Regions from separate parts of the Actinoallomurus sp. NBC_01490 genome, predicted to be linked through region 2. Evidence: predicted binding sites of a transcription regulator. Region 2 holds the regulator's gene; each other region holds the start of a gene.
What was found. The regulator HrcA, encoded in region 2, represses chaperone genes, less so after heat shock. The targets are predictions, from matches to a motif close to TTGGCACTCTCNNNNNGAGAGTGCCAA.
Positions count from the first base shown of each region.

Region 1 (5,139 bases), 5.5 Mb from region 2:
CGGCACGTTCGTCACCGTGGACGGCAACTACGACGACGTCAACCGCCTCGCCTCCGAGATCGCCGGGGAGCAGGACGACTGGGCGTTCGTCAACGTCAACGTGCGGCCCTACTACGCCGAGGGCTCCAAGACGATCGGGTACGAGGTGGCCGAGCAGCTCGGCTGGCGGCTGCCCGACCAGATCGTCGTCCCGATCGCCTCCGGCTCGCAGCTCACCAAGATCGACAAGGCGTTCCAGGAGCTCATCAAGCTCGGCCTCGTCGAGGACAGGCCGTACAAGATCTTCGGCGCCCAGGCGACCGGCTGCTCGCCGGTCGCCGCGGCCTTCAAGGCCGGGCACGACGTCGTACGGCCGGTCAAGCCCGACACGATCGCCAAGTCCCTCGCCATCGGCAACCCGGCGGACGGCCCGTACGTCCTGGACGCCGTCCGGCGCACCGGCGGTGCCATCGAGGACGTCTCCGACGACGAGGTGGTGGACAGCATCGGGCTGCTCGCGCGCACCGAGGGCATCTTCGGCGAGACCGCCGGCGGTGTCACGCTGGGTTCGCTGCGCAAGCTGCTGGCCTCGGGCGCGCTCGACCCGGACGCCGAGACCGTGTTCATCAACTCCGGTGACGGCCTGAAGACCCTCGACGCGGTGGCGCCGGTCGCCAAGCCGTCGGCGAACATCGCCCCCACCTTCGACGCTTTCCGAAAGGCAGGCCTGGTATGAGCTCGATCAGCGTGCGTATCCCGACGATCCTTCGGAACTACACCGGCGGTGAGTCCGAGGTGACGGCGTCCGGGACGACGGTACGCGAGGTCGTGGCGGACCTGGAGGCCAGTTTCTCCGGGATCGCCGCCCGAATCCTTGACGAAAACGGCAAAATCCGCCGTTTCGTCAACGTCTATGTCGGCGAAGAGGATGTCCGATTCGCCGATGGCCTCGACACCGCCACCCCCGACGGCACGCAGGTTTCGATCATCCCTGCCGTCGCCGGCGGTTAGGCGCCGGGCGCGTCAGGGCATTTTTACTAGCCCGTGCCGAAGTTCCCATTTCAATGAACTCACATTGACCAGGATCGGCCGTCCGCTCATCTTGGGTAAAGGGTGTTCCACGGACCGTAGCCGTGTGTATGGTCGGCGATGGTCATCGCGGCGCACCCGTGCTGACCGTCGGGTTCCGCGCCTCCGGCGGGCTCGAGTCGGTAGCCGTGGGAATGACCACGGGAATTGCCCTGGTGGGAGTTGTTAGGAATGGCACAAGGCACCGTCAAGTGGTTCAACGCGGACAAAGGCTACGGCTTCATCGCGGTCGACGGTGGCAGGGACGTGTTCGTGCACTATTCGGCCATCCTCGCTGATGGCTACCGCAGCCTCGAGCAGGGGCAGCGGGTCGAGTTCGAGATCACCCAGAGCGACCGGGGTCCGCAGGCGGAGTCGGTTCGCACGCTCTGATCGGTATAGCTCGGTCGAGGCCCGGCGCCTGGCGCGCCGGGCCTTGGCATGTCGGTGACCAGGTGAGACGGGGTACGGCTTGCACTCTCCTGGGTAGAGTGCTAAACACGACATTGGCACTCGGCCATTGAGAGTGCCAGCCCTGAATAAGCGATCGAGGCGACGAGGCCTCACACCCGGCGGCGGCATGGAAACCGCCGGGCAGGTCGTCCGTCGCGGGCGTCGACTCGATCCAGTGATAGCCACCCCGTTCCGGGAGGATCTGGAGCCTATGGCTGCAAAGATGATCGCGTTCGATGAGGACGCGCGGCGCGGCCTCGAGCGCGGCATGAACCAGCTCGCCGACGCCGTGAAGGTCACCCTCGGTCCCAAGGGCCGCAACGTCGTGTTGGAGAAGAAGTGGGGCGCCCCCACGATCACCAACGACGGTGTGTCGATCGCCAAGGAGATCGAGCTCGAGGACCCGTGGGAGAAGATCGGCGCGGAGCTGGTCAAGGAGGTCGCGAAGAAGACCGACGACGTCGCGGGTGATGGCACCACCACGGCCACCGTCCTGGCCCAGGCGCTGGTCCGCGAGGGCCTGCGCAACGTCGCCGCCGGCGCGAACCCGATGTCGCTGAAGCGGGGCATCGAGTCCGCCGTCGAGCGGGTGAGCGAGGAGCTTTCCAAGATCGCCAAGGACGTGGAGACGAAGGAGCAGATCGCCTCCACGGCCTCTATTTCCGCTGGTGACACCTCGATCGGTGAGATGATCGCCGAGGCGATGGACAAGGTCGGCAAGGAAGGTGTGATCACGGTCGAGGAGAGCCAGACCTTCGGTCTGGAGCTCGAGCTGACCGAGGGCATGCGCTTCGACAAGGGCTACGTGTCGCACTACTTCGTGACCGACCCGGAGCGCATGGAGGCCGTCTTCGACGACCCCTACATCCTCATCGCCAGCTCGAAGATCTCGGCCAACAAGGACCTCGTGCCGGTCCTCGAGCAGGTCATGCAGAGCGGTAAGCCGCTCGTCATCATCGCCGAGGACGTCGAGGGCGAGGCCCTGGCCACCCTGGTCGTCAACAAGATCCGCGGTGTCTTCAAGTCCGTGGCCGTCAAGGCTCCGGGTTTCGGTGACCGTCGGAAGGCGATGCTGCAGGACATCGCGATCTTGACCGGTGGCCAGGTGGTGTCGGAGGACATCGGTCTGAAGCTGGAGAACACCACGCTGGACATGCTGGGCCAGGCCAAGCGTGTCGTGGTGACCAAGGACGAGACCACCATCGTCGACGGCGCGGGTAACACCGACGACATCGCGGGCCGGGTGAACGAGATCCGGGTCGAGATCGACAACAGCGACTCCGACTACGACCGGGAGAAGCTCCAGGAGCGCCTCGCCAAGCTCGCCGGTGGTGTGGCCGTCATCAAGGCGGGTGCGGCGACCGAGGTGGAGCTGAAGGAGCGCAAGCACCGGATCGAGGACGCCGTCCGCAACGCCAAGGCCGCCGTGGAGGAGGGCATCGTCCCCGGTGGCGGCGTGGCGCTGTTGCAGGCGGGCACGGGCGCGTTCGACAAGATCGATCTTGAGGGTGATGAGGCCACCGGTGCCTCCATCGTCAAGCGGGCGCTGGAGGAGCCGCTCAAGCAGATCGCGGTCAACGCCGGTCTGGAGGGCGGTGTGGTGGCCGAGCGGGTCCGCTCGCTGGAGCCGGGTCAGGGGTTGAACGCCGCGTCCGGTGAGTACGTGAACATGTTCGAGGCGGGCATCATCGACCCGGCCAAGGTGACGCGTTCGGCGCTGCAGAACGCGGCGTCCATCGCGGCGCTGTTCCTGACGACCGAGGCCGTCGTCGCCGAAAAGCCCGAGAAGGAGAAGGCCCCGGCCGCTCCCGACGCGGGCGGCATGGACTTCTAAGTCCTGCAACGTCAGGGGCGGCCCTCGGTGCTGGGGCCGCCCCTTTCGTTATGCGTTTCGAGGGGAATCGAATCCTGTCCCCGCTCCGCCGTGTCGGTCGTACACTTCGCGCGTGGACCTTTTCAACACCCCTGTGCTCGTTTACGACCAGCCGCCGGAGATGTTCTCGGTCGAGGCGAAGTACACCATCTGGAATCCGCAGGGTCAGCCGGTCGCCAATGTCGCGGAACAGGGCGTGGGCGGAGCCCAGAAGGCCTGGCGCGTGCTCAACCAGCGCCGCAACGACCAGGCCAAGCGCGACCTTCTCGTCACCAGGCCCGACGGCATGCCCTATTTCTGGGTGAACAAGCCGTACTCCTACGTCGGCACGCCGAAGATCGACGTCGTCACGCCACAGGGGCAGTTGATCGGCCATCTCCGCAAGCGGGCCCTGCAGGGCTACGAGATGCTCGACGCGTACGAGCGCCAGATCGGCTACTTCGACCACATGAGCTCCCAGGTGACCGACTGGCAGAACGTCCAGATCGCGTCCTTCCGGCGGGCCGGGGGTGTGGGCGACTACATCTCACAGATGTTCAGCGGCGCCGACCGCTACGTGCTGCAGCTCAACTTCCAGCTCCCCGAGCCGATCCGCACGCTGACGCTGGCCTGCCCCCTCGCCTACGACACGACCCGGTCCTCCAACCGCGGGATGGGTGGTTTCCTGGGCATCTGAAGGCCGGAGGTCGCTCCCTCACAGCGGCTCGCCGGACTCCAGGAGCGACTTGAGGCCGGCGATGACGCGCGGCCAGCCGTTGCTCACGTCCGGCAGTACGGCGCTGCCGGGGTCGAAGCCGTCATGGGTCACCGTCAGCTTCACCGCGGCTCCCTCCTCCTCCAGGTCGAACGTGACCTTCGACCGGGACTCGGCGGCCAGCGCGGCCAGGGCGTCCGCGGACTTTCCGGCGTACTCCGCCCACTCGGGCGTGAAGGTGTGCCAGGTGTAGGACAGCCGCCGGTACGGCTCGCTGACCAGTACCACCTGCTCCGGGTCGCTCGTCTCGAACCCGCCTTCCCGCCAGGTCATCGGCGCGCCCGCCGACCAGTCCGTGCCGAACTCGACGCCCCAGTAGCGCTTGGTGAACACCGGATCGGTGAGCGCCTGCCAGAGCTGTTCGGGCGTGGTCCTGATGTAGGTGACGTAGACGAACTCGGGCTTACTCATCAGGCGGTCCTCCAGTGAGGTCTTCAGGTCGGCGAGCGCGTGCACCCGCTCGCGGTGGTACCGGTTGATCCAGCGTTCGGCGATCTCGTTGATGGGCGCGGCGTTGAGGTAGTGCAGCTTCTCCCGGCCGTGCCGGACGCTCGTCACGAGGCCGGCGGCCTCCAGCACCGCGAGGTGCTTGGTGACGGCCTGGCGGGTCATGCCCGACTTGGTGCACAGCTCACGCAGGCTCTGGCCGCTGCGCGCGTTGAGGCTGTCGAGCAGCCGCCGGCGTGTGGTGTCGGCGAGTGCCTTGAAGACCGCGTCCATCCCCGTCCCTCGAACAAAAGGCAACCTTCCGGTTGCATGAGAATTTAGGCAACTCCAAGGTTGCGTGTCAATCCCGGGGCACCGTACGGAGGTGTACGGCCCGCCCGCCGGATCGGCTCAGCGCGCGTCCCGCGCCGAAGCCAGCTCCTTGAAGATGCCGGTGAGGCCGAGCTCGAACCGGTGGGTGAGGCCGGGGCGGCCGGTGAGCTCGTCGGCCACGGCCACCAGATCGGGGTAGCGATCGGCGGGCAGGTCACGGAGGAACTCGTTGATCTGCGTCAGGCGCGCCTGG
Region 1 covers NZ_CP109433.1:10,074,855-10,079,993, reverse strand. Annotated here, with positions in the region: gene thrC (threonine synthase) at 1-715, shown strand, start outside; gene OG417_RS46275 (MoaD/ThiS family protein) at 712-990, shown strand; gene OG417_RS46270 (cold-shock protein) at 1,240-1,440, shown strand; gene groL (chaperonin GroEL) at 1,712-3,334, shown strand; gene OG417_RS46260 (hypothetical protein) at 3,447-4,049, shown strand; gene OG417_RS46255 (ArsR/SmtB family transcription factor) at 4,068-4,847, opposite strand; gene OG417_RS46250 (TetR/AcrR family transcriptional regulator C-terminal domain-containing protein) at 4,965-5,139, opposite strand, start outside.
Region 1: groL (chaperonin GroEL) is a predicted target of HrcA. The motif match lies at 1,554-1,580, and genes of this name have one in related genera.

Region 2 (5,139 bases):
CTCAGGGCCAGGTTGAGGGCCTGCGCGCCGTGGAAGCGGACGAACGGCGACTGGTCCTTGCGGGCCAGATAGACGATGAGCGGGGCGATGAAGCCGATGAGGAACTGGCCCAGGTATCCCAGGAGCGCCCACGTCGTGTCGTCCGGCCCGGTGATGCCCGGCCCGTACGGGGGCGGGGGACCGTAGTACCCGCCCCCGTACGGCGGGCCGCCGGCACCCGGAGGCGGGCCGGTGTAACCCGGCGGTGGGCCGTGGTAGGGGCCCGGGCCGGGAGGCGGCGGGGGAGCACCGCCGTACGGCGGCCACGGAGGAGCGTCGGGAGGCGGCGGGCCGGCGGGACCCGACGGAGGGTGCCAACCGTCGTGCGGCGGCTCAGTCTCGTGCTCGGAATCGGCCATGGAGACTCCTCACCGGAAGATGCGCCAGGCGACGAGCGCGGGCAGACGGTACCACTCGCAGCGGTTCGCGCCGATCGCCGCTCTGATCACGAAGAAGCAGTCGGCCGCCAGCGCGAGCAGCACGAGCAGCAGCCAGTCCGGGCCCTTGAAGTAGGCCAGCAGGAGCGACAGAGACGTGCAGACGAACATCGCCACGAACAGGTTGAGCGCCTGTGTCGCGTGGAAACGCGCGAAGTTCGACGTCCGTCCCTTGGCGGCCAGGACGACGGCCGGGGCGACGAAGCCGGACACGAACATCCCGACGTAGGCGGGCACCGCCCACCGCTCGTCCTCGTCGTCGACCGGCCCGCCGGTCGGCGTCTCCGGCCGGCGGCGGCGCTGGGGCGATCCGGCGTACGGGTCGTGGTGTCCCTGGGGCGGCAGCCCGTGGCCGGGCGGTGCCGGATGCCCCGGAAGCGCGTACCCCGGCCGGGGGTACTGCGGCGGCCCGTACGGCGGCTGCCCCTGCTCATTCGGCGGCGGGCCGTACGGCGGCTGCCCATGCGGTGGCCGGCCGTGCGGCTGTCCCGCGTACGGCGGCCCGCCGTGGTGCTGGCCGTAGGTCATCGCGCGCCCCCTCCGGCAGGGACAGGTCCTGAAATGTCCCCCATGATGAGATGTCGCAGTTTATGAGACGCGGGCGCGCCGCGGATGGTTGCGCGCTCAGCCACCGGCCGGGGAGATCGCGCGGTCAGCCGTCGCCTGTGGGGTCACGTGGTCAGGCGCCCGCTGGGGCTGCGCGGTCAGTCGTCGGCCGGGGGATCGGTGACGAAGTCGATCAGCTCCTCGACCCGGCCGAGGAGCGCGGGCTCCAGGTCCGTGTAGGTGCGCACCCGGCCGAGGATGGTCTGCCAGACCTCGCCCGGCTCGCCCTTCCAGCCGAGCGCCGCGATCACGCCCTCCTTCCACGGAACGCCCCGCGGGACGTCCGGCCAGGCGCGGATGCCGAGTGCGGCCGGCTTGACCGCCTGCCAGATGTCGATGAACGGATGCCCGGTGACCAGCACGTACGGCGACGCGACCTGGTCGGCGATCCGCGACTCCTTCGAGCCCGCGACCAGGTGGTCCACCAGCACGCCCAGGCGGCGGCCCGGTCCGGGGCCGAACTCCTCGGCGATCTCCGGCAGGTGGTCGACGCCCTCGAGGAACTCCACGACCACCCCCTCGACGCGCAGGTCGTGACCCCAGATCTTCTCCACCAGCTCCGCGTCGTGCTTGCCCTCGACGTAGATGCGGCTCTCCTGCGCGACCCGGGCTCGCAGGCCCCGTACCGCGACGGAGCCGGAGGCCGACAGCGCACGGCCCGGCGCGGACGTGGGGCGGACGAGCGTCACCGGCTTGCCGTCGATCAGGAACCCGGCCTTGGCGAGCGGGAACACCCGCCGCTTGCCGAATCGGTCCTCCAGGGTCACCGCGTCCTTCGCGCAGGCCACGACCGCGCCGCAGAAGCCGCTGGAGGGATCTTCGGCCACCAGGCCGGGCTCGGCCGCGATCTCGGGGATCTGGCCCTTGCGCGGGCGCCGCCAGTCGCCCGCGAGAACGTCATCGCCGTAATCCTTGCTCCGCACGGGCCGCAACGTACCGGGACCAACCCGGCCGAGCCGGGACCAACACGCCCGCGAACCGGTACGCTTGCGCGCCGACGCCACCGCGAACGCCGGAATACCGGTGCGGCGCACGGCGTTGCGCCACTGCGTGGCGATCTGAGGAAGCGACCCATTCGCGCCGTCGTTCATCGCCGCCGACTCACCGCGAAGGTCGCCGATCGCCGTACACTTGGCACTCAAGAACGTGGAGTGCCAAGCCGACCGTGGGAGGTGAGTGCGTGCTCGACGATCGCAAGCTGGCGGTGCTCCGTGCCATCGTTGAGGACTACGTGTCCACCAACGAACCCGTGGGTTCCAAGGCGCTGGCCGACCGGCACAACCTCGGCGTCTCCCCGGCCACGATCCGTAACGACATGGCGATGCTCGAGGAGCAGGGCTACATCGCCCAGCCGCACACGAGCGCGGGCCGCGTGCCCACCGACAAGGGATACCGGCTCTTCGTCGACCGGCTGTCGACGATCAAGCCGCTGTCCGTGGCGGAGCGGCGCGCCATCGAGACGTTCCTCGGCGGCGCCTACGACCTCGACGACGTCGTGACCCGCACCGTACGGCTGCTGGCGCAGCTGACCCGGCAGGTCGCCGTCGTGCAGTACCCCTCGCTCACGCGCTCGGCGGTACGCCACGTCGAGCTGGTGCCGATCGGCCCGGAGCGGCTGCTGCTGGTCATCATCACCAACACCGGCCGGGTCGAGCAGCGGACCATCGAGATGCCCGAGGGCGTCTCGGAGGAGTCCATCGCGCACCTGCGCGCGCTGCTCAACGCCCACCTCGACGGCTGCTGGCTGAACGACGTGCCCGGCGTCGTCGCCGAGGTGCCCGACCGGCTGCCGCCCGACGAACGGCCGCTCGCCGCGACCGTGCTGTCGGTGCTCCTCGAGACGCTGATCGAGAAACACGAAGAAAAGATCGTCATCGCCGGCGCGGCGAACCTCGCCCGCGCCGACTTGTCCCAGAGCCTCCGCGATGTGCTGGAGGCCTTGGAAGAACAGGTCGTCCTGATGCGGCTGCTCGGCGAGATGGGTGATCCCGCCGGCCTCACCGTACGGATCGGCACCGAGAATCCCCACGAGAGCCTGTTCACGACCTCGGTGGTCGCCAGCGGATACGGCGCCGGCGACCAGACCGTGGCGCGGCTCGGCGTGCTCGGCCCGACGCGGATGGACTACCCCGGCACGATGGGAGCGGTACGCGCAGTGGCACGTTACGTCGGTCAGATACTGGCGGGGTCATAAGTGGCGAACGACTACTACGCGACCCTCGGAGTACGCCGCGACGCGGGTGCGGACGAGATCAAGAAGGCCTACCGCAGACTCGCACGAGAGCTGCACCCGGACGTCAACCCCGATCCCGAGACCCAGGACCGGTTCAAGGAGATCACCCAGGCGTACGAGGTGCTCTCCGACCCCAAGAAGCGTGAGATGTACGACCTGGGCGCGGACCCCTTCGCGCCCGGCGGCGGCGCCGCGGGCGGCGGATTCGGGGCGGGCTTCCCGTTCAGCGACATCATGGACGCCTTCTTCGGCACGCAGACCCAGCGCGGTCCGCGCAGCCGGGCGCGCCGCGGCCGCAACGGCACGATCCGCGTCGAGCTCGACCTGGCCGAGACCGCGTTCGGCACCACGCGCGAGCTGACCGTCGACACCGCGATCGTCTGCACCAACTGCACCGGCGCCGGCACCGCGCCCGGCACCCAGCCGGAGACCTGCGACATGTGCCACGGCCGTGGCGAGGTGCAGCAGGTCACCCGGTCATTCCTCGGCCAGGTCATGACCTCCCGCGCCTGCCCGCAGTGCGGCGGCTACGGCAGCGTGATCCGCACCCCGTGCCCCGAGTGCTCCGGTGACGGCCGGGTCCGCACCCGTCGTACGATCAAGGTCCGCATCCCGGCCGGCGTGGAGAACGGCACGCACATCCAGCTCGCCGGCGAGGGCGAGGTCGGCCCGGGCGGAGGCCCGGCCGGCGACCTGTTCCTGGAGATCGTCGAGCGCCCGCACGCGATCTTCGAGCGGCAGGGCGACGACCTGCACTGCACCGTCCAGGTGCCGATGACCGCCGCCGCGCTCGGCACGTCGCTGACCGTGGAGACCCTCGACGGCCCGGAGGAGATCGACATCCGGCCCGGCACGCAGTCCGGCCAGCAGATCCCGATGTACGGACGGGGCGTCAAGCACCTCAACGAGAACGGCCGTGGCGACCTGATGATCCACGTGAACATCGAGACGCCCACCAAGCTCGACGAGGAGCAGGAGGAGCTCCTGCGCCGCCTGTCCGTGCTGCGCGGCGAGGAGCGCCCGCCCGGCAAGTTCTCCCCCGGACAGCAGGGCTTCTTCTCCCGGCTGCGCGACGCCTTCAACGGCCGCTGAGACCGCAGGCGACGCCCCCGGCTCCCCGTCAAGGCGGAACCGGGGGCGTCGGCTCACGCGCCCTCGGCCGTCGGGGTCAGAGGTCATGGGGAGATCTCGCCGGCCGGTAGGAACGAAGGTCCTATCGCGCACCGGTTGACGCGCACCTCACGCCAGACGTCCTCGACCACGTAGGGCTCGACCCGCAACCACGAGTCCAACGCCGCCCGGGACTCGGCCGCCATCACCAGCATCGAACCGATCATGGCGCCGTCATCGTCGAGGATGGCCGTGCCGAACACGGCTTCGACCTCGCTCATCGACGCGGCCTGCGCCAGATGCCGTTCCCGGGCGGCGGCACGGCGCCGCCGCCCTTCCTCACCAGGGTGGTCGTAGGCGATGACCAGGAAATGCATTCGTTCCGCCCTCCGCCGTCTCATCCGCTCTGCCGTCGCGACGCCCGCGGGCGTACTCGATCGCGCCGCACGCCTACGATCGGGGCCATGAGCCCACCCCTCTTCCTCAGCGATGCCGCCCGCCTGGAGTCCGACCGGATCGTCCTCGACGGGCCCGAGGGGCGCCACGCGGCGGCCGTACGCCGGCTGCGGCCGGGGGAGCGGGTCGACCTCGGCGACGGAGAGGGCCGGCTCGTCGAGTGCGTCGTCACCTCCGCCGCACGCGACAGCCTTCACCTCGAGGCCCGCGCACGCCGGCACGTCCCCCGCCCGGATCCGCGGATCGTGGTGGTGCAGG
Region 2 covers NZ_CP109433.1:3,806,786-3,811,924, forward strand. Annotated here, with positions in the region: gene OG417_RS18205 (DUF4870 domain-containing protein) at 1-398, opposite strand, end outside; gene OG417_RS18210 (DUF4870 domain-containing protein) at 408-1,004, opposite strand; gene OG417_RS18215 (DUF3097 domain-containing protein) at 1,181-2,005, opposite strand; gene hrcA (heat-inducible transcriptional repressor HrcA) at 2,263-3,276, shown strand; gene dnaJ (molecular chaperone DnaJ) at 3,277-4,407, shown strand; gene OG417_RS18230 (YciI family protein) at 4,491-4,802, opposite strand; gene OG417_RS18235 (16S rRNA (uracil(1498)-N(3))-methyltransferase) at 4,890-5,139, shown strand, end outside.

Region 3 (5,139 bases), 2.7 Mb from region 2:
CTGACATACCGAGTACATTACCGGTCTCCTCCGCGGAGAGACCGGCCACCACCCGCAGAAGAACCAGTTCGCGCTGGTGTTCCGGCAAGCGGTCGAGCAGGTCGCGAGCGCGCTCGGCCTCGATGTAGCGCACGACCGTCTCCTCCGGCCCCGGCCCCTCGTCGGGCCCGTCGGGCAGGTCCTCGGTCGGCACGGCCGCACGGATGGCGCTGCGCAACGCGTCGGCGATCTTGTGTGAGGCGATGCCGAAGACGAAGGAGGCGAATGGCCGGCCCATGTCACGGTAACGGGGCAGGGCCCCGAGCACGGCGATGCACACCTCCTGCGCCACGTCGTCGGCGATGTGGTATTGCCCGGACACCCGGCCGAGTCGCGCACGGCAGTAACGGACGATCATCGGGCGCACACGCCCGATCAGAGACTCGACCGCCGCCGGGTCTCCCTGTACGGCGAGATTCGTCAAGTCGCGGAGATCACTTTCATCCCCTTTGGCCGGACGGCTCAGCCGTAGATCGTCGGCAGCACCCCGATACGTGGCCCCGGCGATTGCTCCCTCGGTCACGAGAGCATGATGCCCATCGAGATCGCGCCTGTCTGCCTCGTTGATGACAACGGAATGGTCACAGTGCACGATCGAGCGGCCATTTCTCACTCATTGTAGCCGCACACAAGCTCACTGTCAGCGTTGTGCGTCATTTGCAACACACATTCCGTGAGCAGCAGGCTTTCGGGAAATTATTGGCATCCCTCGCAAGTCCAGCCTACGCGGGGCCGCCGAACACAAAGAAAGGCCCTCGCCGCACGGCGCGGCGAGGGCCCGGAAAAGACCGGCCGGTATCAGTGGCCGTGGCCGTGGCCGTGACCGCCGGCCGCGGCGTCGGGCTCTTCCTCCGGCTTGTCCGCGACCAGCGCCTCGGTGGTGAGGAGCATGCCCGCGATCGACGCGGCGTTGGTGACCGCCGAACGGGTCACCTTCACCGGGTCGATGACGCCCTGCGCGATCAGGTCGCCGAACTCGCCGGTGGCGGCGTTGAAGCCGTGCCCGGCCGACAGCGCCTGGACCTTGGAGACGACGACGTAGCCCTCGTTGCCGCCGTTCTCGGCGATCCAGCGCAGCGGCTCGACGAGCGCCTTGCGCACGGACTCCGCGCCCGTGGCCTCGTCGCCCGACAGGCCGAGCGCGTCGAAGCCGCCCTTGGCGACGTGCACCAGCGCGCTGCCGCCGCCGGAGACGATGCCCTCCTCGATGGCCGCGCGGGTCGCGGAGATGGCGTCCTCGAGACGGTGCTTCTTCTCCTTCAGCTCCACCTCGGTGGCCGCGCCGACGCGCAGCACGCTCACGCCGCCGGCGAGCTTGGCGAGCCGCTCCTGGAGCTTCTCGCGGTCCCAGTCGGAGTCGCTGTTCTCGATCTCCTGGCGGATCTGGCGGACCCGGTCCTCGATGGCGGAGGCCTCGCCCGCGCCGTCGACGATCGTGGTGGCGTCCTTCTTCACCGTGACGCGGCGGGCCGTGCCGAGCATGTCGAGCTCGACGCCGTCCAGCTTGAGGCCGACGGCCTCGGTGATGACCTGGCCGCCGGTGAGCACGGCGATGTCCTCGAGCATGGCCTTGCGGCGGTCGCCGAAGCCGGGGGCCTTGACGGCGACGCTGACGAAGGTGCCGCGGATCTTGTTCTGCACCAGGAGCGCCAGGGCCTCGCCCTCGACGTCCTCGGCGACGACCAGCAGCGGCTTACGCGTCTGGGCGACCTTCTCCGCCAGGGGCAGGAAGTCGTTGACGTTGGAGATCTTGCCGTCGTGGATGAGGATGTAGGCGTCCTCGAGGACCGCCTCCATGCGCTCGGGGTCGGTCACCATGTACGGCGACAGGTACCCCTTGTCGAACTGGAGCCCCTCGGTGAACTCCAGCTCCAGGCCCATCGTGTGGGCCTCCTCGACGGTGATGACGCCGTCCTTGCCCACCTTGTCGAACGCCTCGGCGATCAGCTCACCGATCTTGGCGTCCTGGGCGGAGATGGTGGCGACGTGCGCGATCGACTCCTTGTCGTCGACCTCGCGGGCCGACTTGAGCAGCTCGTCGGAGACGTACGCGGCGGCGGCGTCGATGCCGCGCTTGAGGCCGATCGGCGAGGCGCCGGCGGCGACGTTGCGCAGGCCCTCGTGGACCATGGCCTGGGCCAGGACCGTCGCGGTGGTGGTGCCGTCACCCGCGATGTCGTTGGTCTTGGTGGCGACCTCCTTGGCGAGCTGGGCCCCGAGGTTCTCGAACGGGTCCTCCAGGTCGACCTCGCGTGCGATGGTCACACCGTCGTTGGTGATCGTGGGGGCGCCCCACTTCTTGTCGATGACGACGTTGCGGCCACGCGGGCCGATCGTCACCTTCACGGCGTCGGCGAGGGCGTTGACACCGCGCTCGAGCGAGCGCCGCGCGTCCTCGTCGAAGTCCAGGATCTTCGGCATGAGAGAAGCTCCAAGTAAGGGATGTACGTCAGATATGCGCTAGAAGCACACAGCCCCGGCCGCCCGCAGGGGCCGACCGGGGCGGTGCATCTGTCTTCAGTTGTTACTTCTCGACGACGGCGAGCACGTCGCGAGCGGACAGCACGAGGTAGTCCTCGTTGTTGTACTTGACCTCGGTGCCGCCGTACTTGCTGTAGAGCACGACATCCCCGACCTTGACGTCGAGCGGCACGCGCTTCTCGCCCTTGTCGTCGAAGCGGCCCGGGCCCACGGCGAGGACGGTGCCCTCCTGCGGCTTCTCCTTGGCGGTGTCCGGAATAACCAGACCTGACGCAGTTGTCTGCTCGGCCTCGAGGGGCTGGACGACGATGCGGTCCTCGAGCGGCTTGAGAACAACCTTGGTGGCGGTCGACACGATCTGACCTTCCCCTTCGATTGCGTATCCTCGGCCGACCGAAGCGGCCAGCCGCATGATGGAGACGCGACCACGGTGGCCTGCCGTCGCGGGTGCCAGACCAGCCTGTCGCTTGATTGGCACTCTACTGATGAGAGTGCCAGTCATGGAGATTATGCCGTGCTCGGGTACCCGTCAACACGGGCCCGCGCCTACGGAGTCCGCCGCCCGTGACCTGCCCCGATGACACGTCCGGCGCGCCGTGTGACTCTCCGGCGCCCGCGGCCGGTGTCGTACGGCGACCGGGCGTCGCTACCTTCTTCGGGTGGACATCGCCGCTTTCGAAGGCCTGCTGACCCCCGGCGGCCAGGCCCTGCTCGGCGAGACGGGCGCGGCCGACGTGAGCGAGGGGGCGCTGCTGGCGACGGCGTCGCGGCTGCGCGCCCGCCATCCCCCGGAGCTGGTCGGGGCCGCGCTGACCCAGGTACGCCTGCGGCAGCGGGCGCGCGCCAAGTTCGGCGCCGACGCCGACCGCATGTACTTCACGCCGGCCGGCCTGGAGCAGGCGACGCGGGCGAGCGTCGCGCGGCACCGGGCCCGGCGCTTCGCCGCCCACGTGCAGGGCGCCGGCAGCGTGCTCGACCTCGGCTGCGGCATCGGCGGCGACCTGGTCGCACGCGGACGGGCCGGCTGCCACGGCCTGGGCGTCGACCTGGACCCGCTGACCGCCGCCGTCGCCCGCGCGAACGTGGCGGCCTTCGGGCTGGAGGACTCGGCGTCCGTACGCGCGGGTGACGCGGTCGCCCAGGACCCCGCGCGGCACGCCGCCGTCTTCGCCGACCCCGGGCGGCGCACGTCGCGTGGGCGGGTGTTCGACCCGGAGGCGTACGAGCCTCCGCTGACCACCGTGCTCGGCCTCGCCCGTACGGCGCCGGCCGGCTGCGTGAAGGTGGCGCCGGGCATCCCGCACGACGCGGTGCCGGAGGGGGCCGAGGCCGAGTGGATCTCCGACGGCGGCGAGGTCAAGGAGGCGGCGCTGTGGCTCGGCGGCCTGTCCGGGGCCCGGCGGGGCACGACGCTGCGCCGGGCGACCGTGCTCAGGGAGGGCGCGGAGCCGGCCACGATGACGGCCGACCCGGCCCTCGGGCCGCCCCCTGTCGCGCCGTGGCGGCGCTACCTCTACGAACCGGACGGAGCGGTCATACGCGCCCATCTCGTCGCAGAGGTCGCCGCCACGCTCGGTGGGGCGCTCGCCGACCCGCGCATCGCCTACGTCACCTCCGACACGCTGCGCCCCACGCCGTTCGCCCGCGCGTACGAGATCCACGACGTCCTGCCCTTCTCGGTCAAACGCCTGCGGGCGGAGCTGCGGCGACGCGACGCCGGCACCCTGACGATCAAGAAGCGCGGATTCGCCGTCGACATCGAACGTCTCCGGCGCGACCTGCGGCCGTCCGGGTCGCGGGAGTGGGTCGTGGTTCTGACGCGGGTCGGCGAAACACCAACGGCACTCATCTGCGAAGCCCGCCGACACCAGGTCACGGCAGAAGACACGCCACCCTAAGGCAAACACTGCGACTATTGCCGTATTGGGTTGACTACTCTTGGCAGCGGCCGCAATCCGCGCCGCGGGGGCGCGACAGGAGGAGCGCCCGGCCGGGCGCACGGGGGAAATGGGGAACGACGATGACCGACGCCGTGCTGCAATGTCCCAAGTGCGGCGTCGCCATGGCCGGTTTTCACCGCGCCGGCGTCTCCCTGCGGGAGTGCGGCGCGTGCCGCGGCGTCTTCCTCGGCCGTGGCGAGCTGGACCGGCTCCTCGGACGCGGCGCCTCGGGCGCGGCCGGGACGAACGCTCACGCGATGCCCGCGCCTTACGAAGGCCGTCACCGCCGCGACTAAAACGGCATTCCGCTACTCCGGGATAATGATCTCTTTTCCCTGAATTTCTTTGCTTACGCTCGATGACCATGGTCGGCTCATTAGAGTGACCCTTCGCGACGCACGCCACTGCCATTTCCGCGCGCAGGCCGGCGACCCGGCAAAACGAAGGAGCTCCCCGGGTGGACACCAATCACAACTTCCTGCAGACAGGAGGTCAACCGGTCTCGGACCGAATGCGGGAATTGCTGGCCCGCGCTGCTCAAGATCATGTTTACGAGCAACGCTCGACAGGTCAGGTCCTCGACGAGATCCATCAGCGGCTCGAAGGCATCGAGTGGCTGCTCCGCGAGGTGCGCGAGCGCGAGCTCAGCGGCCTGACGACCCAGCTCGACTCGGTCCGC
Region 3 covers NZ_CP109433.1:1,117,959-1,123,097, reverse strand. Annotated here, with positions in the region: gene OG417_RS05820 (sigma-70 family RNA polymerase sigma factor) at 1-505, opposite strand, end outside; gene groL (chaperonin GroEL) at 838-2,460, opposite strand; gene groES (co-chaperone GroES) at 2,564-2,875, opposite strand; gene OG417_RS05805 (class I SAM-dependent methyltransferase) at 3,180-4,418, shown strand; gene OG417_RS05800 (TFIIB-type zinc ribbon-containing protein) at 4,541-4,756, shown strand; gene OG417_RS05795 (hypothetical protein) at 4,972-5,139, shown strand, end outside.
Region 3: groES (co-chaperone GroES) is a predicted target of HrcA. The motif match lies at 2,992-3,018, and genes of this name have one in related genera.